DNA from 4 places in the Streptomyces sp. YIM 121038 genome. Region 4 is predicted to be linked to each of the others. Evidence: riboswitches for the same ligand, from Rfam matches in the RefSeq annotation. Region 4 holds a riboswitch; each other region holds the start of a gene.

What was found. A riboswitch is a leader RNA that binds a small molecule or an ion and turns the genes downstream of it on or off. The one in region 4 is predicted to bind cyclic di-AMP.
Positions count from the first base shown of each region.
Region 1: it holds a riboswitch for cyclic di-AMP, as region 4 does, so the genes downstream of both, C9F11_RS19630 (M23 family metallopeptidase) here and C9F11_RS25155 (C40 family peptidase) in region 4, are expected to answer to the same signal.
Region 2: it holds a riboswitch for cyclic di-AMP, as region 4 does, so the genes downstream of both, C9F11_RS30245 (M23 family metallopeptidase) here and C9F11_RS25155 (C40 family peptidase) in region 4, are expected to answer to the same signal.
Region 3: it holds a riboswitch for cyclic di-AMP, as region 4 does, so the genes downstream of both, C9F11_RS17195 (transglycosylase family protein) here and C9F11_RS25155 (C40 family peptidase) in region 4, are expected to answer to the same signal.

Region 1 is NZ_CP030771.1:4,677,769-4,685,412, reverse strand. It holds gene C9F11_RS19650 (SigE family RNA polymerase sigma factor) at 1-26, opposite strand, end outside; gene C9F11_RS19645 (alginate lyase family protein) at 287-1,546, shown strand; tRNA gene C9F11_RS19640 (tRNA-Met) at 1,616-1,689, shown strand; gene C9F11_RS19635 (PP2C family protein-serine/threonine phosphatase) at 2,050-3,159, shown strand; cyclic di-AMP (ydaO/yuaA leader) riboswitch at 3,391-3,560, shown strand; gene C9F11_RS19630 (M23 family metallopeptidase) at 3,572-4,717, shown strand; gene C9F11_RS19625 (aldo/keto reductase) at 5,039-5,983, shown strand; gene C9F11_RS19620 (PrsW family intramembrane metalloprotease) at 5,986-7,323, opposite strand; gene trmB (tRNA (guanosine(46)-N7)-methyltransferase TrmB) at 7,491-7,644, opposite strand, start outside.
Region 2 is NZ_CP030771.1:7,008,387-7,016,030, forward strand. It holds gene C9F11_RS30230 (DNA topoisomerase IV subunit A) at 1-214, opposite strand, end outside; gene C9F11_RS30235 (pitrilysin family protein) at 623-2,008, shown strand; gene C9F11_RS30240 (pitrilysin family protein) at 2,032-3,414, shown strand; cyclic di-AMP (ydaO/yuaA leader) riboswitch at 3,676-3,838, shown strand; gene C9F11_RS30245 (M23 family metallopeptidase) at 3,851-4,684, shown strand; gene C9F11_RS30250 (GntR family transcriptional regulator) at 4,973-5,644, shown strand; gene C9F11_RS30255 (HPr family phosphocarrier protein) at 6,065-6,346, opposite strand; gene C9F11_RS30260 (bifunctional GNAT family N-acetyltransferase/acetate--CoA ligase family protein) at 6,525-7,644, shown strand, end outside.
Region 3 is NZ_CP030771.1:4,120,677-4,128,320, reverse strand. It holds gene C9F11_RS17210 (nucleoside triphosphate pyrophosphohydrolase) at 1-362, shown strand, start outside; gene C9F11_RS17205 (cytochrome P450) at 609-1,904, shown strand; gene C9F11_RS17200 (transglycosylase family protein) at 2,034-3,152, shown strand; cyclic di-AMP (ydaO/yuaA leader) riboswitch at 3,344-3,529, shown strand; gene C9F11_RS17195 (transglycosylase family protein) at 3,534-4,274, shown strand; gene eno (phosphopyruvate hydratase) at 4,542-5,822, shown strand; gene C9F11_RS17185 (septum formation initiator family protein) at 5,904-6,401, shown strand; gene C9F11_RS17180 (DUF501 domain-containing protein) at 6,432-6,953, shown strand; gene C9F11_RS17175 (Ppx/GppA phosphatase family protein) at 7,051-7,644, shown strand, end outside.
Region 4 is NZ_CP030771.1:5,849,311-5,856,954, reverse strand. It holds gene pcrA (DNA helicase PcrA) at 1-1,225, opposite strand, end outside; cyclic di-AMP (ydaO/yuaA leader) riboswitch at 1,519-1,675, shown strand; gene C9F11_RS25155 (C40 family peptidase) at 1,683-2,957, shown strand; gene C9F11_RS25150 (hypothetical protein) at 3,070-3,423, opposite strand; gene C9F11_RS25145 (C40 family peptidase) at 3,766-4,872, shown strand; gene C9F11_RS25140 (response regulator transcription factor) at 4,998-5,732, opposite strand; gene C9F11_RS25135 (PspC domain-containing protein) at 5,729-7,015, opposite strand; gene C9F11_RS25125 (PspC domain-containing protein) at 7,244-7,644, shown strand, end outside.

The DNA.
Region 1 (7,644 bases), 1.2 Mb from region 4:
AACTCCTCGAACTCCTCGACGGTCAACAGATTGCTCCCGGATCTCCTTGGTCTCACCGTGCATACGCCCGCCGACCCGCGTCCGGATGACACGGAAGACGAAAGATCCAGGTGACGACGGTCACAGGCCGGACGCGGCCCGCGGCGCCCGCGGGTTCGCCGCCCGCCCTGCCCGCGGGTTCGCCGCCCGCGTCGGCGGCGGGGCGCCCCACGACCGGCCCAACAAATCCTGCGCCCCCGGCGCCGCCGCGGCACGCTGCCAGTGGAACGTGATCCGGAGGTGCGGCATGGCGGCTCAGGCACAACCAGGGGCCCGGTCCCGCGGGCCCCGCGGGGGCATACGCGGCCGCCGGATCCGCGGGGCGGCCCTCGCCCTGCTCCTCGCCCTCGCCGCCCCGGCCTGCGGCGGCTCCGACGGGCCCGGCGACGCGGCCACCGCCCCCGCCCGCCGCGCCGACCTGCCCTTCAGCCATCCGGGTGTCCTCGTCAGCAAGGCCCAGTTCGACCGGGTGCGCGCCCACGTCGCGGCCCGCGAGCAGCCCTGGCGCACGGCGTACGAGCAGCTGCGCGCCAGCAAGTACGCGGCCGCCGACTACCGCCCGAAGCCGTACGCCGTGGTCGCCTGCCCGCCCGGCAACGAGCCGGGCCAGGGCTGCGTGGAGGAGCGCGAGGACGCCCTGGCCGCGTACACCCAGGCACTGCTCTACAACGTCACCGGCGACCGCGCCCACGCCGAGAAGGCCATCGCGATCATGGACGCCTGGGCCCGGGTCGTCACCCGGCACACGGAGGCCAACGCGGGCCTGCAGACCGCCTGGGCCGCCAGCTCCTGGGCGCGCGCGGCCGAGGCCGTGCGCTACACCTACGACGGCTGGGCCGACGGCGACCTGCTGCGCTTCGAGCGGATGCTCCGCAACGCCTATCTGCCCCAGGTCGTGGCCGGTTCGGTCGAGTCCAACGGCAACTGGGACCTCGTCATGGCCGACGCCGTCATCGGCATGGCGGTGTTCCTCGACGACCACGCGGCCTTCGAGGAGGCGGTGCGCCACTTCCGTGGCCGCGTGCCCGCGTACTTCTATCTGAAGTCCGACGGACCGCTGCCCGTGGCGCCCCGGGGCAGCGACCTCGACACGGCGGCAGAGCTGAGCCGCTACTGGTTCGGACAGAAGAAGTTCGCCGACGGGCTCGCGCAGGAGACCTGCCGCAACTTCAAGCACGCCGGGTACTCCCTGGCCGCCACCGCCCACATCGCCGAGACGGCCTGGCACCAGGGCGTCGACCTGTACGCCGAGGTCAAGGACCGGCTGCGGGCCGCCTTCGAGTTCCACTCCGGCTACCAGCTCGGCGCCACCGCACCCGGCTGGCTGTGCGGCGGCAGGCTCCAGCGCGACCTCGGGCCCGACACGGAGGTCGGCCTGAACCATCTGCGCGGCCGCCTCGGCATGGACCTGCCGAACACCCGGAAGCTCACCCTGGAGCGGCGCCCGGAAGGCACCGACGACCTGTTCGTGGCCTGGGAGACGCTGACGCACGCGGAGAACACCTGAGGCGCGGAGGGCACCTCGGGTACCAGTTCGCGTTCTGTGCCCCTGATGGCGTACTGTTGGGTTCACCGACGCGGGGTGGAGCAGCTCGGTAGCTCGCTGGGCTCATAACCCAGAGGTCGCAGGTTCAAATCCTGTCCCCGCTACTCAAGAGCCGAAGGCCCGGAATCCTCAGGGATTCCGGGCCTTCGGCGTTCCGGTGGCCCGGGGCGGCGCCGGGGCTCCGGAGCGCCGCGAGCACGGGGCGCCGCCAGGGCCGCCGTCAGGGGCCGGTGCCAGAGGCCGCCGCCGGGCGGGGCGCACGCCGTCCGCGCGGGTCGGCGCGCCACCGCCCCGCGCCAGGGCGCACGCTGCCCGCCGGATCACCCACTCGGAGCACGCCGGGTCGCCCCCGGGCCCCAACGCGGGAAGCCTTGGGCCGATGCGGCGGGTCTGCGGCGGGAGTCGAGCGGTGGTTGCTTTGGGCGGTGGGGACCTCCGTACCGGTGCCGGGCCGGGGGCGCGCCATGGGCGCTGAGGGCCGGGCACCGCGTCGCGAGCGGGCCCTCACCCGCGTGCTGCCCCCGCTCCTGATCCTCGTCGGGGTCGCCTTCGACGCGCTCACGCCGCCCCAGTTCACCGCGTCCCCGCTGTTCGCCGCCGCGCCCCTGATCGCGGCCCCGTTCTTCTCGCTCGGCACCACCGTGGCGACGGCCGCCGTGTCCTGCGCCGCCGTGCTCGCCCTGCGCATCGACAACCACGCGGGCGTGGACGTCGAGGTCGTCACCTCCTTCGTCACCATGCTCACCGTCGGCGCCCTCGCCGTCGTGATCAACCGCGTCGTCCGCCGCGGCGACGCCCGCCTCGCCTCCGCCCGCTCCATCGCCGAGGCCGCGCAGCGGGCCGTCCTGCCGCAGCCGGACCCGCGCATCGGCGGCCTGGACGTCGCCGCCCGGTACGAGGCCGCGCAGGCCGACGCCTTCATCGGCGGCGACCTGTACGCGGTGCAGGACACCCCGCACGGCGTCCGCCTCATCGTCGGCGACGTACGCGGCAAGGGCATGGGCGCGGTGGCCGCCGTCGCCGTCGTCATCGGCGCCTTCCGCGAGGCGGCCGAGCAGGAGGCCACCCTGGAAGCCGTGGCGCAGCGCCTGGAGCGTGCCCTGGCGCGCGAGGGCACGCGGCGCGACGGGCTCGACGCCTTCGAAGGGTTCACCACGGCGGTCCTCGCGGAGATCCCGCGCGGCGGCGGCAGCGTGCGCCTGGTCAACCGCGGCCACCCCGAGCCGCTGCTGCTGCGCGCCGACGGGCGCCTGCGCGTGCTCTCGCCCGCCGAACCCGCGCTGCCGCTCGGCATGGGCGACCTCGGCGTCTGGCCCGACCGCGCGGACGAGACCGACTTCCCGCCCGGATCCACGCTGCTGCTGCACACCGACGGGCTCAGCGAGGCCCGGGACGCGCGGGGTGTCTTCTACGACCCCGCGGCCCGGCTCGGCGGCCGCGTCTTCTCGGGCGCGGACGCCCCCGACGCGCTCCTGTCCACGCTCGTCGCCGAGGTCCTCGACCACACCGGCGGCGGCGCCACCGACGACATGGCCCTCCTCGCCGTACGACGGCCCGTCACACCCCGTGACTGAACGGAGCCCCAGCGCAGCGCAACTGACGACCCGTCATCCATACCTGAAGATCGATTCCACTGCGCAGCGTCATGGCACGCGCTCAACTCGCCCTATTCCCGGCCTTGATGTCCCGTTGTGTTCGTGGCGTAAGCGTTAACGATCAACCCGAACAGCTTGGAATACCGACCCGCTGTCTATTAACGTTCGATAACGCAGCGCGGTCGTCCCAGCCGTCACACCCGGCGGCTCCGCGCGCACGCGCCTAATCCCGCAAGGGAGCCGGGGAACCACCATCTTGGGGTGAATCGGACGCCTCTCGCGCACGCGGACCCGTATCCGCCGTGCACGAGCAGCGGCCGTAGGAGACCTTCCTGCTCCGAACCCGTCAGCTAACCCGGTAGGCGAGAAGGAAGGAAAGGAGTGCGCCCCCGTGGCGTCCAACCGGCCTGCCCCAGAAGCGCTCTACATACCCCACGGCAGCCTCATCGAGGGTGCCGACGGCGGCGAAGGACCCGGGGGACACACCGGGCACGCCGACCACGCCGAGGCCTCCGCGCCCGCCGGGTATGCCGGTTACGCCGCCCAGGAGCCCCCGGCCTCCTGGGAGGAGTGGAACCCCACCGCGGAGACCGTCCGCCCCGTGCGCGGCAAGCACCGCATCCACAAGAAGGGCGGCGGCGGCCTCGCCCGCAGCTCCACCGTCCTCGGCGTCGGCGTCATCGCCGCCGTCGGCGCGGGCGGCATCGCCACCGCGCAGGGCGGCAAGCCGCCCGTCTCCATCGCCCTGCCGGACCTGGCGTCCGTCGCGGACTCGCTGCCGGGCGTCGGCGCCCTGGTCGACGGCGACGACACCGCCGCCCCGGCCACCGCCGCGGCCGCGGCGCCCCTCAGCTCCGCGGGCGTCACCGGCGCCGACGCCGAGCGGGGCACCACGGACGCGGGGGAGGCCCTGCGGGCCCGCATCCTCCAGCAGGCCGAGAACCAGCACCACCAGGCGGACGACGCGCAGCGCAGGCAGGCCGAGGACGCGGCCGTGGCCAGGGCCGCCGCGACCGCCACGGCCCAGCAGGGCAAGGCGGCGGCCGAGGTCAAGGCGAAGGCCGCGGAGGAGAAGCGGAAGAAGGAGGAGGCGGCCCGCAAGAAGCGCGAGGCCGAGCGCCTCGCGAAGCTCGCCAAGAGCTTCACGCTCCCCGCCTCCTCGTACGTCCTCACCTCCCACTTCGGCGACTCCGGCTCCATGTGGTCCTCCGGGCGGCACACCGGCCTGGACTTCGCGGGCCCCAACGGCTCCCCGCTCAAGGCCGTCCACTCCGGCACCATCACGGAGGCCGGCTGGGCGGGCGCGTACGGCTACCGCACGGTCCTGAAGCTCGATGACGGCACCGAGATCTGGTACTGCCACCAGTCCTCGCTCTCCGTCAGCGTGGGCCAGAAGGTCAGCACCGGCGACGTCATCGGCCGCATGGGCGGCACGGGCAACGTCACCGGGGTCCACCTCCACCTGGAGGTCAGGACGGGCGGCGGCGCGGCCATCGACCCGCTGTCCTGGCTGCGCGGCAAGGGCCTGACGCCCTGATCCCGCCCGCCGCGAAGCCCCGTGGCCGCGCGCCCCGCCGACGGCCGCGAGCCGACGGCTGGCCTCCGGCCGCTGGCCTCCGACGGCCGCTAGCCGCTGACCCCCGGCCGCTGACTCCCGACGGCCGCGAGCCGACGGCTGGCGGCTGACCGCGAAGGGTCCTCAGACTCCGGCGGCCCTGGCGACGACCCCCCGACGCCAGGGCCGCCGGTTCCCGCGTCCCGCGGCCTCCCCGACCGGGTTCCGCATCCTGGAATCCGTTGTCTGGAATCCGCCGTCCCTCACCGGAATTCCCGACTTCGCAAGGATGTTGGCGCCGGTATGACCACTCTTCGCCCTCTGGGATCGTCCGACCTCGAAGTCTTCCCGCTCGCCCTCGGCGGCAACGTCTTCGGCTGGACCGCCGACCAGGACCAGTCCTTCGCCGTCCTCGACGCCTACGCCGCCGCGGGCGGCAACTTCATAGACACCGCGGACGCCTACACGTTCTGGGTGCCCGGCAACAAGGGCGGCGAGTCCGAGACCGTCCTCGGGCGGTGGATGGCCGAGCGCGGCAACCGCGACGACGTCGTGGTCGCCACCAAGGTCGGCGCGCTGCCCGAGTACAAGGGCCTGTCCGCGAGCACCATCAAGGCCGCCGCCGAGGAGTCGCTGCGCCGCCTCGGCACCGACTACATCGACCTGTACTACACGCACTACGACGACCCGTCCGTGCCCGTCGAGGAGTTCATCACCGCCCTCGACGAGCTGGTGCGGTCCGGCAAGGTGCGCGCGATCGCCGCGTCGAACATCACCCCCGAGCGCCTCCAGGAGTCCCTCGACTTCTCCGACCGCGAGGGCCTGGTGCGGTACGTGGCGCTCCAGCCGCACTACAACCTCGTCTCGCGCGACACCTACGAGGGCCCGCTCCAGGAGATCGCCTCGCGCTCCGGGCTCGCCGCCGTCCCGTACTTCGGCCTCGCCGCGGGCTTCCTGACCGGCAAGTACCGCCCGGGCACGGAGGTCGACAGCGCCCGGGCCGAGAAGGCGGGCGAGTATCTGGCCACCGAGCGCGGCCGCCGCGTCCTCACGGCCCTCGACGAGGTGGCCGAGGCCCACGACGCGCAGGTCGCCACCGTCGCCCTCGCCTGGCTCGCCGCGCAGCCGACCGTGGCGGCGCCGATCGCATCGGCCCGCACCCTGGAGCAGCTTCCGGCGCTCCTCGCGGTGGGCGACCTGGAGCTGACCGGGGCCGAGCTCGCGGCCCTCACGGCGGCCTCCGCCTGACGTCAGGGCCGATAGGGGTTGTGGCACGGGGGAAGCACCGGGCCGTACGCCCCGACGGGCCCGTACGCGGCGTGCGGCAGCGGCACCAGGACCGGGGCCGTCGCCCGCGCCGCGTACCCGAGCGCGGGCGCGGCCACGGCCCTGCGCTCCCACAGGGCCTGGAGGAGCTCCCGCTCCCGCGCGACGAAGTCGGCGCCCCCCCTGCCGTGCCGGGCGCGGTGGCGCAGGAGCGCGAGGGCCGTCGCGCACGTCTCGTACTCGACGACGGTGCGGCCCGCGGGCTTGCCCAGGTGGAAGGCCGCGTAGTCACGGGCGAGCGTGCGGGCCGGCAGGGAGCCCAGCGCGTAGGGCTCGGGCGCGGTGAACCAGCCCGCGGCCACGTACACGGGCAGCTCGTCGCGCACGAGGCGCAGCTCGCGCCGGCGCAGCCAGACGGCCAGCCAGGTGAGCAGCCCGAAGACCGGCAGCATGAAGGTCGCGTACACGACGAAGAAGCCGTACTCGCCGAAGCCCGCGGAGCCGTTCCAGAAGGCGTGCAGGCCCATCGCGAGGAGCAGCCCGGCGCACGGCAGCAGCCTGCGGCGGGCGGTGTGGTGCTCGGCGGTCACGGCGGCGGTGCCGAAGCCGATGCCGGTGAGCACGGTGAAGAGCGGATGCGCGAACGGTGACATGACAACGCGGACGAAGAAGGTCGCGGCGGTCACCGAGGCGAGGCCGCTCTCGCCGCTGAGCTGGTCGGTGCCGAAGGCGTTGCCGAGGTAGAGGATGTTCTCGGTGAACGCGAAGCCGGTGGCGGTGACGCCCGCTATCACGAACCCGTCGACGACCCCGGTGAAGTCGGCTCTGCGGAACAGGAAGACGAGCAGGACGGCCGCCGCCTTCGCCGTCTCCTCGACGACGGGCGCTATGACGGTCGCGCCCAGGGTGTCCGCGCTGGTCGGGTCGGCCGTCGCGGTGGCTATCCAGCGGGTCGCGAAGCTGTTCGCCATGATCGCTATCAGCGCGGCCGCGCAGGCGCCCCAGGAGAAGGCGAACAGCAGGTTCCGCCAGGGCCCCGGCGCCACCCGGTCCAGCCAGCGGAACGCGGCGATCAGCAGCGGCACGGGGAGCGTGGCGAGGCCGAGCCCCACCAGGAAGCCCTCGGTGCCGGTCTGCTCGCGCACCAGGGCGAGGATCACCAGGCCGGAGAGGGCGAGCAGGATGACGAGGCCCGTCGCCCGGATGGCCCCGCGCTGCCACCAGCGCGGATGCCGGGGCCCGGGTGCCCCGGCGGACGCGTCGGACCCGTCGGGCCCGCCGGGCGGCGTCGGGTGGCTCGGGAGTGCGGGGCTGGTGGCCACGGATCGACCCTAACGAGGGTTGCGGCGGGCCGCGACGGTGCCTCGGCGACGGCGGGCGGCGGAGTCGGCGGTGTCTCGGCGGTGGCGGGCCGCGGACCCGACGGTGTCTCGGCGGTGGCGGGCCGCGGAGTCGGCGGTGGTCCGGCCCCGGCGGCCCGCGGAGCGCCTCAGCCCTGGGTGAGCGTGGCGGCGCGGCGGAACAGCAGGTCGTTCACGACGTGTCCCTTCCGCAGGCCCTGGCCCTCGAAGCGGGTCTGCGGCCGGAAGTCGGGCCGCGGCGCGTACCCGCCGTCCGCCTGGGTGTTCTCGAAGTCGGGGTGC
Region 2 (7,644 bases), 1.2 Mb from region 4:
GCTCCGGGCGCAGGCCCATCTCGTTCATCTGATAGACGATGCGGCGCTGCACCGGCTTCATGCCGTCGCGGGCGTCGGGCAGGGCGCGGGAGTAGATGACCGAGTAGGCGTACTCGAGGAAGGAGCCCTGCATCTCGTCGACGACGTCGATGTCGAGGATCTTCTCCTCGAACGAGTCGTCGGGCGGTGGGGTCTTCGTGCTGCGGCGGGCCATCGCTGCTGCGGCTCCTTCACCAACAAGTGCGGGATCTGACGCCGACCATTGTGGACCGTCCCACTGACAACCCCGACCACGACCCGGGCCCACCCGCGCGCCGACCAGGCGGTCGGCGGCGTGGCGCGGGCACGCCACGGCCGCGCGGCGCCCCCGTTCCGCGCCGCGAACCGGGGCGGAGCCGGGGCGGGACCGGGCGGGGCAGAGGTAGGAACCCGGCGGCGCCGGGGCCCCGCCGCGGGCCCCGGCGCACCGCACACGCCCACGCGCGCCCCGTCGCGATCACGCCCACGGCGAACACCGACGACCCGGAGCGCGGAACGGGAACTTCGCCAGGGGTCTGCGGGCTTGCATACAGTGTCAGGACCGGCAAAAGCTATTGAGGATTCAGCGATCGAAGGGACGTACATGCCCATGGGTCACACGGCCACAGCCGCGGCAGGCTCCGGCGGTCTGGCAGCGACCGAGCACCGCCTTGCCAACGGCCTGCGCGTGGTGCTCTCCGAGGACCACCTGACCCCGGTCGCCGCGGTGTGCCTCTGGTACGACGTGGGCTCGCGCCACGAAGTCAAGGGGCGCACCGGTCTGGCTCACCTCTTCGAGCACCTGATGTTCCAGGGCTCGCAGCAGGTGCACGGCAACGGTCACTTCGAACTGGTGCAGGGTGCCGGCGGCTCGCTGAACGGCACCACCAGCTTCGAGCGCACGAACTACTTCGAGACCATGCCCGCGCACCAGCTGGAGCTCGCCCTGTGGCTGGAGGCGGACCGGATGGGCTCCCTCCTGGCGGCACTCGACGAGGAGTCCATGGAGAACCAGCGCGACGTGGTGAAGAACGAACGCCGCCAGCGCTACGACAACGTCCCCTACGGCACGGCCTTCGAGAAGCTCACCGCCCTGTCGTACCCGGAGGGCCACCCCTACCACCACACCCCGATCGGCTCCATGGCCGACCTGGACGCGGCCACCCTGGAGGACGCCCGGAACTTCTTCCGCACGTACTACGCGCCGAACAACGCGGTCCTGTCCGTGGTCGGCGACATCGACCCGGAGCAGACGCTCGCCTGGGTCGAGAAGTACTTCGGCTCCATCCCCGGGCACGACGGCAAGCAGCCGCCGCGCGACGGCTCGCTGCCCGAGCGCATCGGCGAGGAGCTGCGCGAGGTCGTCGAGGAGGACGTCCCGGCCCGCGCCCTGATGGCCGCCTACCGCCTGCCCCAGGACGGCACGCGCGCGTGCGACGCGGCCGACCTGGCCCTGACGGTGCTCGGCAGCGGCGAGTCCTCGCGGCTCTACAACCGCCTGGTGCGCCGCGACCGCACCGCGGTGACCGCCGGGTTCGGCCTGCTGCGGCTCGCCGGAGCGCCCTCCCTCGGCTGGCTCGACGTGAAGACCTCGGGCGACGTCGAGGTCCCCGTCATCGAGGCCGCCGTCGACGAGGAGCTCGCCCGGTTCGCCGAGGAGGGCCCCACTCCGGAGGAAATGGAACGGGCCCAGGCCCAGTTGGAGCGCGAGTGGCTCGACCGCCTCGGCACGGTCGCGGGCCGCGCGGACGAACTGTGCCGGTTCGCCGTCCTCTTCGGTGACCCGCAGCTCGCCCTCACCGCGGTCCAGCGCGTCCTCGACATCACGGCGGCCGAGGTCCAGGAGGTCGCCAAGGCGCGCCTGCGCCCCGACAACCGCGCGGTCCTGGTGTACGAGCCGGTGGCCGCCGCGGAGGACGCCGACGGCACGGCCGCCGCGCCCCAGCAGGAAGCCGCCGAGACCCAGCAGGAAGAGGAGGCGGCGAAGTGAGTGAGGCTGAGACGTCCGTGAAGATGCAGTTCCACCCGCAGCCCCAGGCGGGCACGGCCAAGCCCTGGGCCTTCCCGGCCCCCGAGCGCGGCGCCCTGGCCAATGGCCTGACGGTGCTGCGCTGCCACCGCCCCGGCCAGCAGCTCGTCGCCGTCGAGGTCCACCTCGACGCGCCCCTGGACGCCGAGCCGCAGGGCCTGGACGGCGTGTCCACGATCATGGCGCGGGCGTTCTCCGAAGGCACCGACAAGCACTCCGCCGAGGAGTTCGCCGCCGAGCTGGACCGCTGCGGCGCCACGCTGGACGCGCACGCCGACCACCCCGGCGTCCGGCTCTCCCTCGAAGTGCCCGTCTCCCGCCTGGCGAAGGGCCTGGGCCTGCTGGCCGACGCGCTGCGCGCGCCCGCCTTCGAGGACGGCGAGATCGAGCGCCTCGTCCGCAACCGCCTGGACGAGATCCCGCACGAGACCGCCAACCCCGCGCGCCGCGCCGCCAAGGAGCTGGCCAAGCAGCTCTTCCCGGCCACCTCGCGCATGTCGCGCCCGCGCCAGGGCACCGAGGAGACGGTCACCGCCATCGACTCCGCGGCCGTACGCGCCTTCTACGAGAAGCACGTGCGCCCCGCCACGGCCACCGCCGTCGTGGTCGGCGACCTCACGGGCACGGACCTCGACGCCGTCATCGCCGACACCCTCGGCGCCTGGACGGGCGGGTCGGCGGAGCCGCACGTGATGTCCCAGGTGACCGCCGACGACACCGGCCGCGTCGTCATCGTGGACCGCCCCGGCGCCGTCCAGACGCAGCTCCTCATCGGCCGCGTGGGCGCGGACCGGCACGACATCGTCTGGCCGGCGCAGGTCCTCGGGACGTACTGCCTGGGCGGCACCCTCACCTCGCGCCTGGACCGCGTCCTGCGCGAGGAGAAGGGGTACACGTACGGCGTGCGCGCCTTCAGCCAGGTGCTGCGCTCCGCGGCCCCGCGGTCCCCGGAGGGCGCCCCGGGCGTCGCCATGCTGGCCATCAGCGGCTCCGTGGACACGCCGAACACGGGCCCGGCGCTGGATGACCTGTGGAAGGTCCTGCGCACCCTCGCCGCCGAGGGCCTCACCGACGCCGAGCGCGACGTCGCCGTGCAGAACCTGGTGGGCGTGGCCCCGCTGAAGTACGAGACGGCCGCCGCGGTCGCCGCGACGCTCGCCGACCAGGTGGAGCAGGAGCTGCCGGACGACTTCCAGGCGAGCCTGTACCGGCAGTTGGCCGGGACGGGCACGGTGGAGGCCACCGCGGCCGTCGTGAGCGCGTTCCCGAGCGACCGCCTGGTGACGGTGCTCGTCGGTGACGCCGCGCAGATCGAGGAGCCCGTCAGGGCCCTCGGCATCGGCGAAGTGACGGTTGTCACCGGCTGATTGCGGCACACACGCCATGAACCGGCCTCACCAGGCCGCAACGGGCAAACCGGAATGAACGCCGCGTAACCCCAGGGGCCCCGGAGGCTCAGGAAGCCTCCGGGGTCCCTGCATGCTGCCATATGTCCGAATTGACATGGAGGTTGGGCGTCTGCCGTGTGGCGTGCGCTACAAAAGGCAGGATCCGTTTGTCGATTGAAAGATGAGGCGTTTAGCGTCAGTGCGGCTGTACGTCACGCAGTACGCCGCGCCCGCGGCACCGGACAGTCATCGCCGAGTCCCCGTACGGCGTGAGCCAGGGGAGCCGGGGACCCACACGTCCCCTGGGGTGAATCGGTCCCCTTGCCGCGAGGCGAGGAGTCCGTAGGAGACCTTCCTGCTCCGAACCCGTCAGCTAACCCGGTAGGCGAGAAGGAAGGAAAGGACCAGCCGCTTCATGGCGCTCATCCGCCCGACCGGCAAGCACCGCCGTCCGAGCCGCATCACGCGCACCACCGCCAGCGCCGCGGGCGTCGCCGCCCTCACCACCACCGGTGTCATCTCGGGCCTGGCCGCTCCGGCCCTCGCCGCCGACGGCTCCGCGGACCACGCGAGCACCGGCCTCACGCAGGCCATCGCCATCAACGACACGCTGGCCGACGAGATCGACGCCCAGGCCGCCGCCCAGAAGCAGGCCGCCAACGACGCCGCCGCCCAGAAGAAGGCGGAAGAGGCGGCGCGGCAGAAGGCCGCCGAGCAGAAGCGCAAGGCCGAGGCCGCCGCGAAGGAGAAGGCCGAGAAGGAGGCCAAGGCCAAGGCGGCGAAGGAGGCCAAGGAGCGGGCCCGCGAGCGGGCCGCCCGTGACGCCGAGCGCAAGCGCCTGAACGCCTACGTCGCCCCGGTCGCCGGCTCCTACGTCTCCACCTCCTACAAGGCCGGCGGCGGCATGTGGTCCTCCGGCAGCCACACCGGCATCGACTTCCACGCCGCGTCCGGCACCTCGGTGCAGGCGGTCGGCGCGGGCACCGTCGTCGAGGCGGGCTGGGGCGGCGCCTACGGCAACAACGTCGTGATCAAGATGAACGACGGCACGTACACCCAGTACGGCCACATGTCGTCCCTCAGCGTCACGGTCGGCCAGGCCGTCACCCCCGGCCAGCAGATCGGCCTCTCCGGTTCCACCGGCAACTCCTCCGGGCCGCACCTGCACTTCGAGGCCCGCACCGGCGCCGAGTACGGCTCGGACATCGACCCGATCGCGTACCTGCGCTCCCACGGCGTGGGCGTCTGACGCGTCGACGGCGCGAACGCCCCGCGCCCGCGCACGTCCCGAAAGCCCCGGCTCACCGAGCCGGGGCTTTCGGCATCGGGGCACGGCTCGGGCCCTAAGCGCCCACGACCGGTAAGCGTGCCGCTGCGCACACCTTTGGCCAAAAGATATCCATGGATTCCGGTGCCCCATCGGAAAATGCGGCCATCTGCAATAGAGTCCGTCGTGGCAGCGTCCATGGAGTCGCCGCACCAGCGTCTTCAACGCGTCGCGCGACGCGTTTCGCGGGCATTAAAGCGGAGGTCCGTCATGCGCATTCCCGCGCACTCGGTCTGCACGGCCATCCGGGACGACATCGTCTCCGGTGTCTACGAACGCGGCACGCGGCTCACCGAAGAACTCCTCGCCCGCCGCTACGGCGTCTCGCGCGTCCCCGTGCGCGAGGCCCTGCGCACCCTGGAGGCCGAGGGCTTCGTCGTCACCCGCAGGCACGCGGGCGCCTGCGTCGCCGAGCCGACCGAGCAGGACGCCGCCGACCTCCTGGAGGTCCGTACGCTCCTGGAGCCGCTGGCGGCCGCCCGCGCGGCCCAGCGCCGCACCGAAGCCCATCTGAAGGTCCTGCGCGGCCTCGTGCGCCTCGGCCAGGAGCGGGCCCGGCGCGGCGGCGAGGACCTGCGCGCGCTCGACGGCTGGTTCCACGAGACGCTCACCCAGGCCTCCGGCAGCCCCGGCCTCATCGCCCTGCTCACCCAGCTGCGCCACAAGGTCGCCTGGATGTACGTGGCGGACGCGCAGGCCGCGGCCACGGACCTGTGGAGCGGGCACGCCGCGGTCGTCGACGCGGTCGCCCGCCAGGACGCGGACCGGGCCCGCGCGCTCACGCTCCTGCACGCCGAGCGCACGGCGTCCGCGTACCGGCCGCGCGCCGGGCGTGTGAGGGGTTCGCAACGCGCCGTCAACAAAGTAGGCGTACGGAATTAACAGGCGCCCCGTACACGGGACTAACAGGGGCCTCGTACTCAGGATTAACAGGGGCCTCGTACACGGGACCCGTATCCCGTACGCGGGACTCGTCCACCGGACTCGTATGCAGGGCTCATATGCGGAGTGCACGTACCCGAAGTGCGCGTACGCGACCTCATGCGCGGCGTCGTGAAAGCCGGGCATGCCCGCGTGGGAATTCCCCGCCGGATTTACTTGCCGCAGGTGCTGCCTTTGTGCCACCGGTGGTGCGCCACCGGCTCGTGAATTCACCCGGGGCGTTCGCCGGACGGCACTCCGCGGGGGCGCGCCTCGGGGCGCACCCCCCCCGAAAAGCCTCGGGGCGCACCCCCGAAAACACGACGGAGCCGCGCGGCCACCCAGTGGCTCACGCGGTTCCGGCACGCTTGTCCGACCGTGTCAGACGGTCTCCGGGAGCTCCTCGAGGCCCTCGGAGACGAGCTTCGCCAGCCGGTCCAGGGCGGCGTCCGCACCCTCGGCGTCCGAAGCGAGCACGATCTCCTCGCCGCCCTGCGCGCCCAGGCCGAGCACCGCGAGCATCGAGGCCGCGTTGACGGGGTTGCCGTCGGCCTTGGCGATCGTCACGGGGACGCCCGAGGCCGTGGCCGCACGGACGAAGATGGAGGCGGGCCGGGCGTGGAGGCCCTCGGCCCAGCCGACGTTGACGCGGCGCTCAGCCATGTGTTGCTGCCCTTCCAGGTGTCTCACACTTGTCTAGACCAGTGTCTCATGCCGACCCGGGTGCTCCCGCAGGACCGGCGGAGCGCTGCCCCACGGGCCGCGTCCCGCCACCCGAGCGCCTTCGACCCCTCCTACATTGCCCCGGGCCCGGCGCCCGCGCGACCCGTACCCTGGCCCCATGCAGACCCCGGCGGACGGCTCAGCACACCCCTCGTCGGACAGCGCCGCGCACGCCCCGGCGGACGGCACGGCGCCCGCCGCCACGCACACCCCCGCGGCCGAAGCCACCCGCGCCCCGGCCGCGGACCAGCACCCCTACCCCTCCCACTGGGAGGCCGACGTGGTGCTGCGCGACGGCGGCACCGCCCGCATCCGGCCCATCACGGCCGCCGACGCCGACCGTCTGGTCAGCTTCTTCGAGCAGGTCTCGGACGAGTCGAAGTACTACCGCTTCTTCGCGCCCTACCCCCGTCTGTCCGCGAAGGACGTGCACCGCTTCACGCACCACGACCACGTGGACCGCGTCGGGCTCGCGGCCACCATCGGCGGCGAGTTCATCGCCACCGTCCGCTACGACCGCATCGACGCCCAGGGCCGCCCCGCCTCGGCGCCCGCCGAAGAGGCCGAGGTCGCCTTCCTCGTCCAGGACGCCCACCAGGGCCGCGGCGTCGCCTCCGCGCTGCTCGAACACATCGCCGCCGTCGCCCGCGAACGCGGCATCCGCCGCTTCGCCGCCGAAGTCCTGCCCGCCAACACCAAGATGGTGAAGGTCTTCACGGACGCCGGATACCAGCAGCAGCGCAGCTTCGAGGACGGCGTCGTGCGCCTCGAACTCGACCTGGAGCCCACCGACCGCTCCGTCGCCGTCCAGCACGCCCGCGAACAGCGCGCCGAGGCCCGCTCCGTGCAGCGGCTGCTCGCGCCCGGCTCCGTCGCGGTCATCGGCGTCGGCCGCGCCGAGGACAGCGTCGGCCGCGGCGTCCTGCGCAACCTGCTGCGCGCGGGCTTCACCGGCCGCGTCCACGCCGTCAACCGCGCCTTCGCGGACCGGGCCACCACCGAGGGCGTCGAGGGGGTCCCCGCACACCGCTCCGTGCGCGACGTCGCCGGGCCCGTCGACCTCGCCGTCGTCGCCGTCCCCGCCGAGCACGTGCCGGAAGCGGTCGCCGAGTGCGGCGAACACGGCGTCCAGGGCCTCGTCGTCCTCTCCGCCGGATACGCCGAGAGCGGCCCCGAAGGACTGGAGCGCCAGCGCGAACTCGTCCGCCAGGCCCGCTCCTACGGCATGCGCCTCATCG
Region 3 (7,644 bases), 1.7 Mb from region 4:
TGGCGGGCACCATCGTCGACAAGCTCATCCACCGCCACCCCCACGTCTTCGGCGACGACACGGCCTCGACGCCCGAGGAGGTCAAGGCGCACTGGCTGCGCACCAAGGCGGTGGAGAAGCAGCGCGACTCCGTGACGGAGGGCATCCCCCTCGGCCAGCCCGGCCTCGCCCTCGCCGCCAAGCTCGCCTCCCGCGCCCGCACGGCCGCCCTGGACGTGCCGCTGCCGACGGGCGAGGGCATCGGCTACGAACTCCTGGCGATGGCCGTCCGCGCGGAGGCCGCAGGCATCGACCCGGAAGCCGCGCTACGGGCGGCGGCCCGCGCCTACCGGGACGCGATCCGCACGGCGGAGACGGCGTAACCCTCGCGGGGCGCCCCTGACCCGCCCCTTCCCGCTTCCTGGGGGCTCCGCCCCCAGACCCCCGCTCCTCAAACGCCGGAGAGGCTGAAAGATCTGCCGCAACCGGCGACAGTTCCAGCCCGTCCGGCGTTTGAGGACGAGGCGCGGAGCGCCGACAAACGGGGGGCACGGGGGGCGGAGCCCCCCGGATCGGGAAGGGGCGGGCCTGGGGCGCACCGCGAGGGACGGGCGGCTACCGTCGACCGCATGCACGACAAGCCCCCCGTCCCCCCACAGCCCGAGCTCTTCACCTGGGAGTTCGCCAGCGACCCCTACCCCGCCTACGCCTGGCTGCGCGAGCACGCCCCGGTGACGAAGCGGCGGCTCCCGAGCGGCGTCGAGGCCTGGCTGGTCACCCGCTACGCGGACGCGCGCCAGGCCCTGGCCGACCAGCGCCTCAGCAAGAACCCGGCACACCACGACGAGCCCGCGCACGCCAAGGGCAAGACGGGCATCCCGGGTGAGCGCAAGGCCGAGCTGATGACGCATCTGCTGAACATCGACCCGCCGGACCACACCCGGCTGCGCCGCCTGGTGTCGAAGGCGTTCACGCCGCGCCGCGTGGCGGAGTTCGAGTCCCGGGTGCAGGAGCTGACGGACCAGCTCATCGACGGGTTCGCGGAGCGGGGCGAGGCCGACCTCATCCACGAGTTCGCGTTCCCGCTGCCGATCTACGCCATCTGCGACATGCTCGGCGTACCGCGCGAGGACCAGGACGACTTCCGGGACTGGGCCGGGATGATGATCCGGCACGGCGGGGGCCCGCGCGGCGGCGTGGCGCGCTCGGTGAAGAAGATGCGCGGCTACCTCGCCGAGCTCATCCACCGCAAGCGGGAGTCCCTCGCGGACGAGGGCGACGACGACCTGATCTCCGGGCTGATCCGCGCCTCCGACCACGGCGAGCACCTCACCGAGAACGAGGCCGCGGCGATGGCCTTCATCCTCCTCTTCGCCGGCTTCGAGACGACCGTGAACCTCATCGGGAACGGCACGTACGCCCTGCTCACCCACCCCGAGCAGCGGGCCCTGCTGGAGCGCTCCCTGGCCGCGGGCGACACCGGCCTCCTCGCCACGGGCCTGGAGGAACTCCTGCGCTACGACGGGCCCGTGGAGCTGGCCACCTGGCGGTTCGCCACCGAGCCGCTGCGCATCGGCGGCCAGGACGTCGCGGCGGGCGACCCGGTGCTCGTCGTGCTCGCCGCCGCCGACCGCGACCCCGACCGCTTCGCCGAGCCCGACCGCCTCGACCTGTCCCGCCGCGACAACCAGCACCTCGGCTACGGCCACGGCATCCACTACTGCCTCGGCGCCCCGCTCGCCCGCCTGGAGGGGCAGACCGCCCTGGCCACCCTGCTGCGCCGCCTGCCCGACCTGCAACTGGCCTCGGCCCCGGAGGAGTTGAGGTGGCGCGGCGGGCTCATCATGCGGGGCCTCAGGACGTTGCCGGTGCGTTTCACACCCGCCCCGCGGGCCACTCGTGCTGATGGGCCGTCAACAATGTGACTTTCGCGTGATCTCGGCTGAACCGACTTGTGACTGGCGTTCGAGTGCCGCTACGTTCACGACGGCCCGGCACCCGCGCGCTCGCGCGCTCGCGCCGCGCCCGACCTGTCGTCCACGAAAGGCACCTGCATGCTCTCCGGCCAAGGCCGTCACCGTCGCCCCCGCCAGGTCCCGGCGATCCTCGTCACGGCGGGCGTCACCGGATCCGCCATCGCCATCCCGCTCCTCGGCGCGTCGAGCGCGAGCGCGGCGGACGCCGAGACGTGGGACAAGGTCGCGGAGTGCGAGAGCGGCGGCGCGTGGAGCGCCAAGGGCAGCGGCTACTACGGCGGCCTCCAGCTCACCCAGGACACCTGGGAGCGGTACGGCGGCCTCTCCTACGCGCCGAGCGCCGACCAGGCGAGCCGCTCCCAGCAGATCCACGTCGCCGAGAACGTGCTCGCCGACCGGGGCCCCGACGCCTGGCCGAACTGTGCCCCGGCCGCGGGCCTGACGAAGGGCGGCGAGGCCGCCGACGTCGACCCGGGCCTGCCGACGTCCCCGCCGCGCCCCGCGGACTCCGACGGGTCCGCCGCGTCCGGCAAGGACGAGGGCAAGGAGAAGGACAAGGACGAGGACAAGGGCGAGAAGGGCAAGGCCGGGGAGAAGGACGCGAAGGGCGAGCGCGAGGGCGCCGCCACGGACGCGGACGGCTCCGAGAAGGCCGAGAGGCCCGGCAGTTCCGCCGACGCGCGAGACAAGAGTCACGAAACGGACAGCCGGGACGGCGACGCCGACCGCGCCGACGAGGGCGGGAAGAGCGACGGGCGCGGCGGCAAGCACCGCAAGCCCGCCGCCGACGGCTCCGACAAGTCCGGTGCGGACGACAGCGCTTCGCCGCGGGAGTCCGACAGCGCCGGGCCCGGCGCGGACGACGCGCCCCGGGACGGCTCCGCCGGCCGCCACCGCGGCGACCGCGCCGACGAGAACGCCCCGTCCGGCGACACCGGCCCCGGGCGCCACGCCTCGCGCGGCGACGCGCGGGACGTCCCCGGCACCGAGCGCGCCGCGGGCACGTACACGGTCCGCTCCGGTGACAACCTCTCGGCGATCGCCGACAGCCACGACCTTGACGGCGGCTGGACGGATCTGTACGCGGGCAACAAGAAGACCGTGGGCTCCGACCCGGACCTCATCCTCCCCGGTCAGCGGCTCGAACTGGGGGCGGACGGCAAGGAAGTGACTGAGGGGAAGCCGGGCGGGAAGTAGGCCGAAAGCCCGGCAGTTCGCGATGAATGTCCGGTTTAAAGACGGTGAGAGGCAAGTGAGAGATGGGTCTCAGAAGCCCTGATCGTCTTTGAAATTCGGATGATTGCCTGACTACGGTCATGACCGCTCGCCACAGCGGGCCCCGCCGGTCGGTACGCCGAATCCTGCCAACGGCCGGACGGGAACAGTCGTCGCTTCGAGCGCCGAAGGCAGGAGCGGGGGACCCAAGGTAAGTGCCGGGCCCGGACGTTGAGCGGTCGCCAGACCGCGGGACGCACGGACACGGCTAGGGGTGAAGTCGCGCGCTAGGACGTGCGGCCGGGCACTCACCCGCCCGAACCCGACAGCTCACCTCGCAGGCGTCGGTGAGGGGATCACTTCATGCTGCGTTCCGGCAAGGGCAAGCACCGTCGTCCGACCAAGCTCGACAAGGCCACCCGCGCCGCCACCGTCGTCGGTGTCACCGGTGCCGCTGTCGCCGCCCCGCTGATGGCCGCCGGCACGGCCAACGCCGCCACTCCCGCCGAGTGGGACCGCGTCGCCGCGTGCGAGTCGGGCGGCAACTGGTCCATCAACACCGGCAACGGCTACTACGGCGGCGTGCAGTTCTCCGCCTCCACCTGGGCGGCGTACGGCGGCACGAAGTACGCGCCGACCGCCGACAAGGCCTCCAAGGCCCAGCAGATCGAGATCGCCGAGAAGGTCCTCGCGGGCCAGGGCAAGGGCGCGTGGCCGAAGTGCGGCGTGGGCCTGTCCGGCTCCCCGTACACCGGCGGCGGCTCCTCCGGCGGTGGCCAGCAGCAGCCGCAGCAGCAGAACAAGCCGCGGCCCCAGCAGCAGGCGCAGCCGCAGCAGCAGGCCGCTCCCAAGCCGCAGGCGCAGCCGCAGCACCAGCCGCAGCAGGCCGCCCCGCAGGTCGAGAAGAAGACCGTCCAGACCCCGACCGGCAAGGTCGTGAAGAAGGGCGACGGCGAGTACAAGGTCGAGTCCGGCGACACCCTGTCGAAGATCGCCCAGGAGCACGACGTCAAGGGCGGCTGGCAGAAGCTGTACCAGCTGAACGACGACATCGTCTCCGACGCCGACTTCATCTACCCGGGCCAGCAGCTGCACCTCAGCTGACCCGCCCCGGCCCCGGCAGCGCCCGGAGCCGCCCCGTCCCCATGGGCTACCGCCCCGGTGCGCGTCCCCCCGCCGCACCGGGGCGGTACCTTTTTGTCCGGTAGTTTGTTTGCTGAGGGAACTATCCGCGTTCGGCCCGTCGGCCCGTCCATGTGCTGGGCGGTCGGATGGCCGATGCCCCGGAGCCGGTTAGGCTCGTGTCGCAGGGGCCAGCGCGGCCCCTAGTACCCCCGCGTACCCCGCGTCACATCCCATAAGGAGATGCTCGTGCCGTCCATCGACGTCGTCGTAGCCCGGGAAATCCTGGACTCCCGAGGCAATCCCACGGTCGAGGTCGAGGTCGGCCTCGACGACGGCTCCACCGGCCGTGCCGCCGTCCCGTCCGGCGCCTCCACCGGCGCCTTCGAGGCCATCGAACTCCGTGACGGAGACGCCAACCGCTACGGCGGCAAGGGCGTGGAGAAGGCCGTCCTCGCCGTCATCGAGCAGATCGGCCCGGAGCTCGTCGGCTACGACGCCACCGAGCAGCGCCTGATCGACCAGGCCATGTTCGACCTGGACGCCACGGACAACAAGGGCTCCCTCGGCGCCAACGCCATCCTCGGCGTCTCCCTCGCCGTGGCCCACGCCGCCTCCGAGGCCTCCGACCTGCCGCTCTTCCGCTACCTGGGCGGTCCGAACGCGCACCTGCTGCCGGTGCCGATGATGAACATCCTGAACGGCGGATCCCACGCGGACTCCAACGTCGACATCCAGGAGTTCATGATCGCCCCGATCGGCGCGGAGTCCTTCTCCGAGGCCCTGCGCTGGGGCGCCGAGGTCTACCACACGCTGAAGAAGGTCCTGAAGAACAAGGGCCTGTCCACCGGCCTCGGCGACGAGGGCGGCTTCGCGCCGAACCTGGAGTCCAACCGCGCCGCCCTCGACCTCATCGTCGAGGCCATCAAGCAGGCCGGTTACGTCCCGGGCGAGCAGATCGCGCTGGCGCTCGACGTCGCCGCGTCCGAGTTCTACAAGGACGGCTCCTACGAGTTCGAGGGCAAGTCCCGCTCGGCCGCCGAGATGACCGACTACTACGCCGAGCTTGTCTCCGCGTACCCGCTGGTCTCCATCGAGGACCCGCTGTACGAGGACGACTGGGACGGCTGGAAGATCATCACCGAGAAGCTGGGCGACAAGGTCCAGATCGTCGGCGACGACCTCTTCGTCACCAACCCCGAGCGCCTCCAGCGCGGCATCGACGAGGACGCCGCCAACGCGCTGCTCGTCAAGGTCAACCAGATCGGCTCGCTGACCGAGACCCTGGACGCCGTCGAGCTGGCCCAGCGCAACGGCTTCAAGTGCATGATGTCCCACCGCTCCGGCGAGACCGAGGACGTCACCATCGCCGACCTCGCCGTCGCGGTGAACTGCGGCCAGATCAAGACCGGCGCCCCGGCCCGCTCGGACCGCGTCGCCAAGTACAACCAGCTGCTGCGCATCGAGGAGATCCTCGACGACGCCGCGGTGTACGCGGGCCGCAGCGCGTTCCCGCGCTTCAAGGGCTAAGGCCTAGCCAGTCGTACGTACGTCCCCGTACTCGGTCCCGTACCGTGTGCGGGGACGTACGCACGTAGTGGGGAGGCGGACATGGCAGTGAAGAACCGCGACCGGTTCTCCACCGCGACGCGGCTCAAGCTGCTCGGCGAGCAGACCGCGCAGCGCGTCTACCGCTCCCAGACCAAGCGCCAGGCCCGCCGCTCCCGGCTCACCGGGCGCGCGGCGCTGCTCGTCCTCGTGGTGTGCTCGCTGGTGGTCGCGCTCGCCTACCCGATACGGCAGTACGTCGCGCAGCGCGCCGAGATCGCCGAGCAGCGGCAGAAGCAGGCCGAGCACCGCGAGAACGTCGAGCGCCTGCGCGACGAGAAGGCCCGCTGGCAGGACGACGCCTACGCCGAGCAGCGCATCCGCGACCGGCTGCACTACGTGATGCCCGGCGAGACCGGCTTCACGGTGATCGACCCCCAGGCCGCCGAACGCCACCGCCCCGACGGGGGCGGCACCGACCGGCCCTGGTACTCCAACGTCTGGGACGGCATCGACAAGGCGGACGGCTCCGGCGCCGCGGGCCGTCCCGACGACAACTGATCCGACCCTCGCACCCACCGAAAGACAGGCATGGAAACGCCCCCGCCCCAGACCGAGTCCACCGCGCCCACGGACGCCGACATCGCCGCGTTCCAGGAGCAGCTGGGCCGCCCGCCGCGCGGCCTGCGGGCCATCGCGCACCGCTGCCCCTGCGGGAACCCGGACGTGGTCGAGACGGCCCCCCGTCTGGAGGACGGCACGCCGTTCCCGACGACGTTCTATCTGTCGTGCCCGCGCGCGGCCTCCGCGATCGGCACGCTGGAGGCGAACGGCGTGATGAAGGAGATGACGGAGCGGCTCGCGACCGACCCGGAGCTCGCCGCCGCGTACCGCGCGGCGCACGAGGACTACATCGCCCGGCGCGACTCCATCGAGGTCCTGGAGGGCTTTCCCTCGGCCGGCGGCATGCCGGACCGCGTGAAGTGCCTGCACGTCCTGGTCGCCCACTCCCTGGCCGCGGGCCCCGGCGTGAACCCCCTGGGCGACGAGGCCATCGCCATGCTCCCGGAGTGGTGGCGCAAGGGCCCGTGTGTCTCGGGCGACGCCTGCTGAGCCGCTTCCCCGCTGTGGGCAGTCGTTCCGCAGGGCGGAACGGGTGGGCACAGCCCCCCCGCTGCCCCCTACCCGTCAACGCAAAGGAGCACCCAGCGTGACCCGCGTGGCCGCCATCGACTGTGGCACGAACTCGATCCGCCTCCTCGTCGCGGACGCGGACCCGCGGACCGGCGAGCTCGTCGACCTCGACCGCCGCATGCAGATCGTCCGCCTCGGACAGGGCGTGGACAAGACGGGCCGCCTGGCCCCCGAGGCCCTGGAGCGGACCTTCGCGGCCTGCCGCGAGTACGCCGCCGTCATCAAGGAGCACGGCGCGCAGCGCACCCGCTTCGTGGCGACCTCCGCGTCGCGCGACGCGGAGAACCGCGAGGAGTTCGTCCGCGGCGTCCTGGACATCCTCGGCGTCGAGCCGGAGGTGATCAGCGGCGACCAGGAGGCGGAGTTCTCCTTCACGGGCGCCACCAAGGAGCTGACGGGCCGCGCCGACCTGGAGACGCCCTACCTCGTCGTGGACATCGGCGGCGGCTCCACGGAGTTCGTCGTGGGCGACGGCAGCGTACGGGCGGCCCGCTCCGTGGACGTCGGCTGCGTCCGCATGACCGAGCGGCACTTCGTGCGCGACGGCGCCGTCACCGACCCGCCGACCGCCGAGCAGCTCGCCGCCGTCCGCGCGGACATCGCCGCGGCG
Region 4 (7,644 bases):
CGTCGGCGACGAACTGCGCCTCGTCGTGCTCGGTGTCGGCGACGTAGCCGGTGATGCCGGCGCCCGCGCCCGCGTTCGTCCACAGGTTCTTGGGGCGGCGGCTCTCGTTGCGCTCGATGACCGCGTTGGCGGCGCTGAGGATCGTCTGCGTGGAGCGGTAGTTCTGCTCCAGGAGGATCGTGGTGGCGTCCGCGTAGTCCTCCTCGAACTGGAGGATGTTGCGGATCGTGGCGCCGCGGAAGGCGTAGATGGACTGGTCGGCGTCACCGACCACGCACAGCTCGGCGGGCCCCTCGCCTTCCTCGCCCTCCGCCGGAGCGGGGCCGACCAGCTCGCGCACCAGCGCGTACTGCGCGTGGTTCGTGTCCTGGTACTCGTCGACCATGACGTGCCGGAAGCGGCGGCGGTAGTGCTCGGCGACGTCCGGGAAGGCGCGCAGGAGGTGCACCGTCGTCATGATCAGGTCGTCGAAGTCCAGGGCGTTGGCCTCGCGGAGGCGCGACTGGTACATCGCGTACGCCTGGGCGAGGGTCTTCTCGAAGCCGTCGGCGGCCTGGGCGGCGAAGTCCTCCTCGTCGATCAGCTCGTTCTTCAGGTTCGAGATCTTGGCGCTGAAGGACTTCGGCGGGAACTTCTTCGGGTCCAGGTCGAGGTCCCGGCAGACCAGGGCCATCAGGCGCTTGGAGTCCGCGGCGTCGTAGATCGAGAACGAGGACGTGAAGCCCAGCTTCTTGTACTCGCGGCGCAGGATGCGCACGCACGCGCTGTGGAACGTCGACACCCACATCGCGCCCGCGCGCGGGCCGACGAGCTGCTCGACGCGCTCCTTCATCTCGCCCGCTGCCTTGTTCGTGAACGTGATCGCGAGGATCTGGCCGGGGTGCACCCCGCGCTCGGCGAGCAGGTACGCGATGCGGTGGGTCAGTACGCGGGTCTTGCCGGAGCCCGCGCCCGCGACGATGAGCAGGGGGGAGCCCGCGTGCACGACGGCCGCGCGCTGGTTCTCGTTCAGCCCGTCGAGGAGCGCCGCCGGGTCGAGGGCCGGGCGGGGGGCGCCGTCCCGGTAGTACCCGTCCCGGGGTGCGGGCGCGTCGAACCTCCCGTCGAACAGGTCGTCCGGAATCGGCTCCGGAGCGCTGTCCTCGGGCGGCGGCGGGGGCTCCTCCTCAGCGCCCTGCGAGGGCTTGAGGTCCGCCAGGAAGCTGTCGTCAAAGAGGCTGCTCATCGCCTCCCGAGTCTAGGCGGCCCCACTGACAAACCACCCCGGGTTCCGGCCACCGCCGCGGCCGCCCAGCGCCGTCCACGGGGTGCCACCGGGCGGTCACGCCGGGCCACGCCGCAGGTGAGCCGCGTCGCGGCGGCGCCGGGGAGGACACGGAGGTGCGGAAAGTCACGAAAACGTATCGGGCATATCGAACATCAATCTTCCCCCGCGCCACAGGAGTTGGCTAGCGTGCTCCGCGGGCCGCACGTCCCCCCAAACCGGCGAACCACGCCGGGCCGCGCGGCCTCCGCCGAGTCCGCCGCGCGCCGATCCCGACGCGCCCGGAGCCGGGGACCCACCATGATCCTGGGGTGAATCCGTCCCGCTGCGCCTCGCACGGGCCGGTAGGGCAGCCCTTCCGAACCGCCCGAACCCGACAGCTAACCCGGTAGGCGGTCCACGGAAGGAGTCGCCTCCCTTGGCGTCGCACCGCAAGCCGCGCACCCGCTCCCCCCTGGCACGCAGCGCCCCCGCACTCGGCATCACGACGGCCGCGCTGACCTCCGTAGCGCTCCTGTCACAGAGCGCGAACGCGGCACCGTCCGCTCCCGCGGAGCCCACCAGGCCCGCCGAACCGAGTCTCGAAGAGGTCCAGAAGAAGGTCGACGACCTCTACCACCAGGCGGGCGTGGCCACCCAGAAGTACAACTCGGCGAAGGAGCGCACCGACAAGCAGCGCAAGCACGTCGACAAGCTCCTGGACGACGTCGCCGAGCGCACGGACGACCTGAACGAGGCCCGTCGGCAGCTCGGCTCCTTCGCGGCCGCCCAGTACCGCACCGGCGCCGTCTCCGAGACCGCCGCCCTGATGCTCGCCGACGACCCGAAGGGCTTCTTCGACCAGAACCACCTCGCGGACCGGCTCACCAACCGCCAGAAGAAGGCGGTCGACGACTACCAGACGCGGCAGGTGGCGGCCACCAAGCAGCGCGCGAGGGCCACGAAGGGCCTGAAGACGCTCAGCGACTCCCGCGACGAGCTGAAGTCGAGCAAGCGGACCGTCCAGACCAAGCTCGGCGAGGCCCGCACCCTCCTGTCGAAGCTGACCGCCGAGGAGAAGGCGCGGCTCGCCGCGATCGAGAAGCGGAAGGAGGAGGCGGCCCGGCGCAAGGCCGCCGAGCTGGCGCGCAAACAGGCCGAGGAGGAGCGCAAGCGGAAGGCGGAGGAGGCCCGGAAGGAGCGGGAGCAGGGCTCCGGCGGCGGCTCGGGGACGGGGGCCGGGTCGGGTGCCGGTACCGGGTCCGGCTCCGGTACCGGCTCGGGATCGGGTTCCGGCTCCGACTCTGACTCCGGTTCGGGCTCCGGTTCCGGTTCGGGCTCCGGAAGCACGGACGGCGGGTACGCCGCGAAGGCCGAGAAGGTGATCGGCTTCGCCGAGAAGCAGATCGGCAAGCCCTACGTATGGGGCGCCACGGGCCCCGGCTCCTACGACTGCTCCGGGCTGACGCGGGCCGCGTGGAAGACCGCCGGGATCTCACTGCCCCGCACCACCTGGGACCAGGTGAAGGTCGGCACGACGGTGCCCACGTCCAGCGCCAAACGCGGTGACCTGGTCTTCTTCTACGACGACATCAGCCACGTAGGGATCTACATAGGCAACGGCAAGATGATCCACGCCCCCAAGCCGGGCGCGAACGTACGCGTCGAGTCGATCTACTACATGCCGATCCACAGCGTGGTCCGGCCCGCCTGACCCCGCCCCTTAGGAGGGCGACACGTTTTCGGCCCTCTACGTAGAAGTCGCTCTTCTACGTAGAGGGCCGAAAACGCGGGCAGCGGGCGCTTACGTCCACAGGACGGCGATGCTACGTCCACAGGACGGCGATGAAGATGTTCGCCGTCGTCAGCGCGCCGACCGCGCCGAACATCGCCTTGTCCACCTTCTCCTCGTCGCGCTTCAGGTACACGAGCCCGAGGATCACGACGAGGACCGCCATCTTGATGCCGATCTTGAGGTTGTTGACCTCGTTGTCGTCGGCCTGGTTCAGGCCGACCAGGGCCACGCCCGTGATCAGCATGGTGAGCGCGCCGTGCAGCATCGGGGGGCTGAAGCGGGCCGTCCCGGCACCCATCGCCTTCATCTGGGTCAGGAAGCCGCCCAGGAGCGAGGCGATGCCGATGATGTGCAGGCCGACGAAGAGATGGATGAGTACGTCCATGGGGCGGAGCCTAACCGGGCCCGTATCACCCCCCTTCAGGCAGGTGGACCACAAACACCACATCGGTCACAGGAACGGGTGAAGCGGGTGCCGACCGGCCGCCGGAGCGGTCGCGCCCGGTCACGAGCGGGCCGCGGGCGCCACTTCCGCACAACAGGTCACGACCCGGTGACGGCGAGGTTTAGCGTCCATGACCGGTGACCGGCTCCTCACCGTCGTCCGGACCAGGGACGGCAGCCGGACATCACCGCCGAGAAGTCCGGCGGCGCCCCGTTCCCCCTGTGCGCGGCGCCGCCGGACCCGTAACCGGACCTGGCCACTGTGGAAGGACGTGGAGCCTCCGTGGCACAGCACCGCAAGCCGAAGCAGCGCTCGCTCAGCGGCCATACGGCCCGTACCGCCGCCACCCTCGCCCTCGCGTCGGCCGCCACGGCGACCGCCTTCGAGGGCACCGGACACGCCGAACCGCGGCTCACCCCCGGTGAGGTGCAGGCCAAGGTCGACAGGCTCTACCGCGAGGCCGAGGTCGCCACCGAGAAGTACAACGGCGCCAAGGAGAAGGCCGACCGGGCCGAGGAGTCCCTGCGGGACCTGCGCGACGAGGCCGCCCGCAAGACGGAGCGGCTCAACTCGGCGCGCCAAGGGCTGGGCTCACTGGCCACCGCCCAGTACCGCGCCGGAGCCGTCGACCCGTCCGTCCAGCTCGCGCTCTCCGCCGACCCGGACGCCTTCCTCGACCGGGCCACCCGCGCCGACCGCGCGGGCCGCCGCCAGGCCGCCGAGGTCGCCGACGTACGGCGCCAGGTCAGGGAGCTCGACCAGCTCCACACCGAGGCCGACGACACTCTCGGGGACCTCAAGTCCCGCCAGGCGGACCTGAGGAAGCACAAGAAGACCGTGACCGGCAAGCTCGGCGAGGCCAAGCGGCTGCTCGCCCGGCTGACCGCCGACGAACGGGCGCGCCTCGCCCGCGCCGAGCGCGGCGAAGACGGCCCCGGCACAGCGGACTCGGACGGCTCGGACGGCTCCGACGGCTCCGGCCGGGCCTCCCGGGACGACGCACGTGGCGCGGCCCCGGCGGGCGCCGTGAAGGCCCCCGACTCCCGCGCCGCGAAGGCCGTCTCGTACGCCTACAAGGCGCTCGGCAGCCCCTACGTCTGGGGCGCCACGGGCCCGAACGCCTTCGACTGCTCCGGCCTCACCCAGGCCGCCTACCGCGCGGCGGGCGTCTCCCTGCCGCGCACGACCTACGCCCAGATCGACGCGGGCCGCCGCGTCGGACGCTCCGAACTCCAGCCGGGCGACCTGGTGTTCTTCTACTCCGGCATCAGCCACGTCGGCCTCTACGTGGGCAACGGCCAGATGATCCACGCCCCCAACCCCAGCGCTCCGGTCCGGCTGGCCCCCATCGACCAGATGCCGTTCGCGGGGGCCACACGGGTGGCGTGAGGGCCGCGCGGGAGCGGGACGAGCGGGACTAGCCGCCGGACGGCCGCGGGGCGGGCAGGGCGCCGGAGCGGGGCGGGCGCCGGAGCGGAGCGGGGCGGGCGTCTGAGCGGGGCGGGGCGGGCCCGTCAGACGAGTCGCCGGGCCGTCGCCCACCTCGTCAGCTCGTGCCGGTTCGACAGCTGGAGCTTCCTCAGGACCGCCGACACATGCGACTCGACCGTCTTCACGGAGATGTACAGCTGCTTGGCGATCTCCTTGTACGCGTACCCGCGCGCGATGAGGCGCAGGACCTCGCGCTCGCGCTGGGTGAGGCGGTCCAGGTCCTCGTCGACCGGCGCCGCGTCCGTCGAGGCGAAGGCGTCCAGGACGAACCCGGCGAGGCGCGGCGAGAACACCGCGTCGCCCTCCTGCACCCGGAAGATCGAGTCGACCAGGTCGGTGCCGGTGATGGTCTTGGTGACATAGCCGCGGGCACCGCCCCGGATGACGCCGATGACGTCCTCGGCGGCGTCCGAGACGGACAGCGCGAGGAACCGCACCGGGCTCTCCGCGTCCGCCATCAACGGCGCGCAGCGGCGCAGGACTTCCACCCCGCCGCCGCCCGGCAGGTGCACGTCGAGCAGCACGACCTCGGGCCGGGTCGCCGTGATCACGGTGACCGCCTGGTCGACGTCCGCGGCCTCGCCGACGACCTCGACCCCCGTGCGCTCGGTCTGGCCGATCTCCGCCTGCACTCCCGTGCGGAACATCCGGTGGTCGTCGACCAGGACGACCTTCACCCGCCGTGCGGCGCCGGTCCCGGCCTCCGCTGCCCCGGCGGCCGGATCCACGGGCCCGCTCGCTTCGGTCGCGTCGCTCATGTCGCCGCCGTCCTCTCCATCTCCAGCTCGACTTCCGTGCCGCCGCCCGGCACCGTGCGCAGCCGCGCCGTACCGCCGTTGCGCTGCATGCGGCCGATGATCGATTCTCGTACGCCCATGCGGTCGTCCGGTACCGCGTCCAGGTCGAAGCCCGGGCCGCGGTCGCGGACGGACACGAAGACCGTCTCCCCCTCGACCTCGGCGAAGACCTGCACCGCGCCGCCCTCGCCACCGTACTTGGCGGCGTTCACCATCGCTTCTCTCGCGGCCTGCATCTGTGCCGTCAGGCGCTCGTCGAGCGGACAGTCGCCGACGACGACGACCTCGATGGGGACGCCGTGCTTGTCCTCGACCTCCGCGGCGTTGCGCCGGACCGCCTCGGCGAGGGTGTCGGGCTCCTCCGCCTCCTCCTTGCCGGTGCCCTCCGGCTTGTACAGCCAGGCGCGCAGGTCGCGCTCCTGCGCGCGGGCGAGGCGGCGGACCTCACCGGGACTGTCCGCGTTGCGCTGGATGAGCGTCAGGGTGTGGAGCACCGAGTCGTGCACGTGGGCGGCGACCTCGGCGCGCTCCTGGGCACGGATGCGCATCAGCCGCTCCTCGGAGAGGTCCTGTGTCATCCGTACGAGATAGGGGCCCGCGAGCAGCGCTATGCCGACGAGCACGGCGAGCGCCGCCTGCAGGGCCGCGCCCAGGTCGGACGCGGAGCCGCGCAGCACGAAGATGCCGGACACGCCGACGCCGACGAGGAGCACACCGGCCGCGGTCCGGGCGATCGTCAGGGTGCGGCGCTTGCGGCCGACCTCCATCCAACGGGCCCGCCGGGCGTTGTCCGCCTGGCGCCAGACGAGGGCGACACCGGCGGCGACGAGCAGGGTCGGCCAGAGATACGCCTTCGTCGGGCCGCCGAGGTCCACGCTGCCGACGAAGACCATGGCGACGGCGAGCATCGCGAGGAGCGCGACGATCTGGCCCTTGTCCGGCTTGCGGGCGACGAGTCTGCGGCGGCCGTCCGCCGCCGTCTCCGTGGTGACCACGGCGGCGCGCTGGGCGGCGACGCCGCCGACGCCGAGCGGCACGAAGAACCAGAACGCCGCGTAGAGCAGGGCACCGAGGCCGTTCGCCGTGAAGAGGCCGATGAAGATGAGCCGGACCCAGATGACGGGCAGGCCGAGGTGGCCCGCGAGGCCGCGCGCGACCCCGCCGAGCAGGCGGCCCTCACCGCTGCGATAGAGCTTCCGCAGCGGCCGCTCGTCTTCGATGGGTACAGCTGCGGCGTCTGGCATGCCACCGATGGTCACACGCGGGCGGGGCCGGGGGCATCAGGGTCGATCCCCGAGACTCCCCTGATCTCGGGGCCGGCGCCGGGGCCGGTCACGGGGTCGAGGGCAGGGCGGTGCCGGGCGCGGGGCCGGTATCAGGGGTGCGGCTCCGGGGCCGTCAGGGGCGATATCAGGGTTCGGCCAGGGTTGTCCCGACTGCCGCGGGCGGGGCGGGGCCGTCACCATGGACTCATGACAGATCAGCAGCCCGCGCCGGGTCCACAGGCCCCGCCGCGCGATCATCCGTCCGCGACGGCCGAGGTGCCGGGCGATCCGGAGGTCGCGCGCGAGCGGAAGTTCCGCCGCGACCCCCGGCACCGCAAGCTGGGCGGCGTGTGCGCGGGCCTCGGCCGGCACTGCGACATGGACCCGGTGATCTTCCGCATCGGCCTGGCCGTGCTCGCGGTCACCAGCGGTCTCGGCCTGGTCTTCTACGGCTTCGCCTGGCTGCTCATCCCTTACGAGGGAGAGGAGGAGAACGAGGCGCGACGGCTGCTGACCGCCCGCGTGGACGGCCACGCCCTGACCGCCGTCCTCTTCGCCCTCGTCGGCTGCGGCGTGTTCCTGACCTTGATCGGCAACAGCGGGGCGCT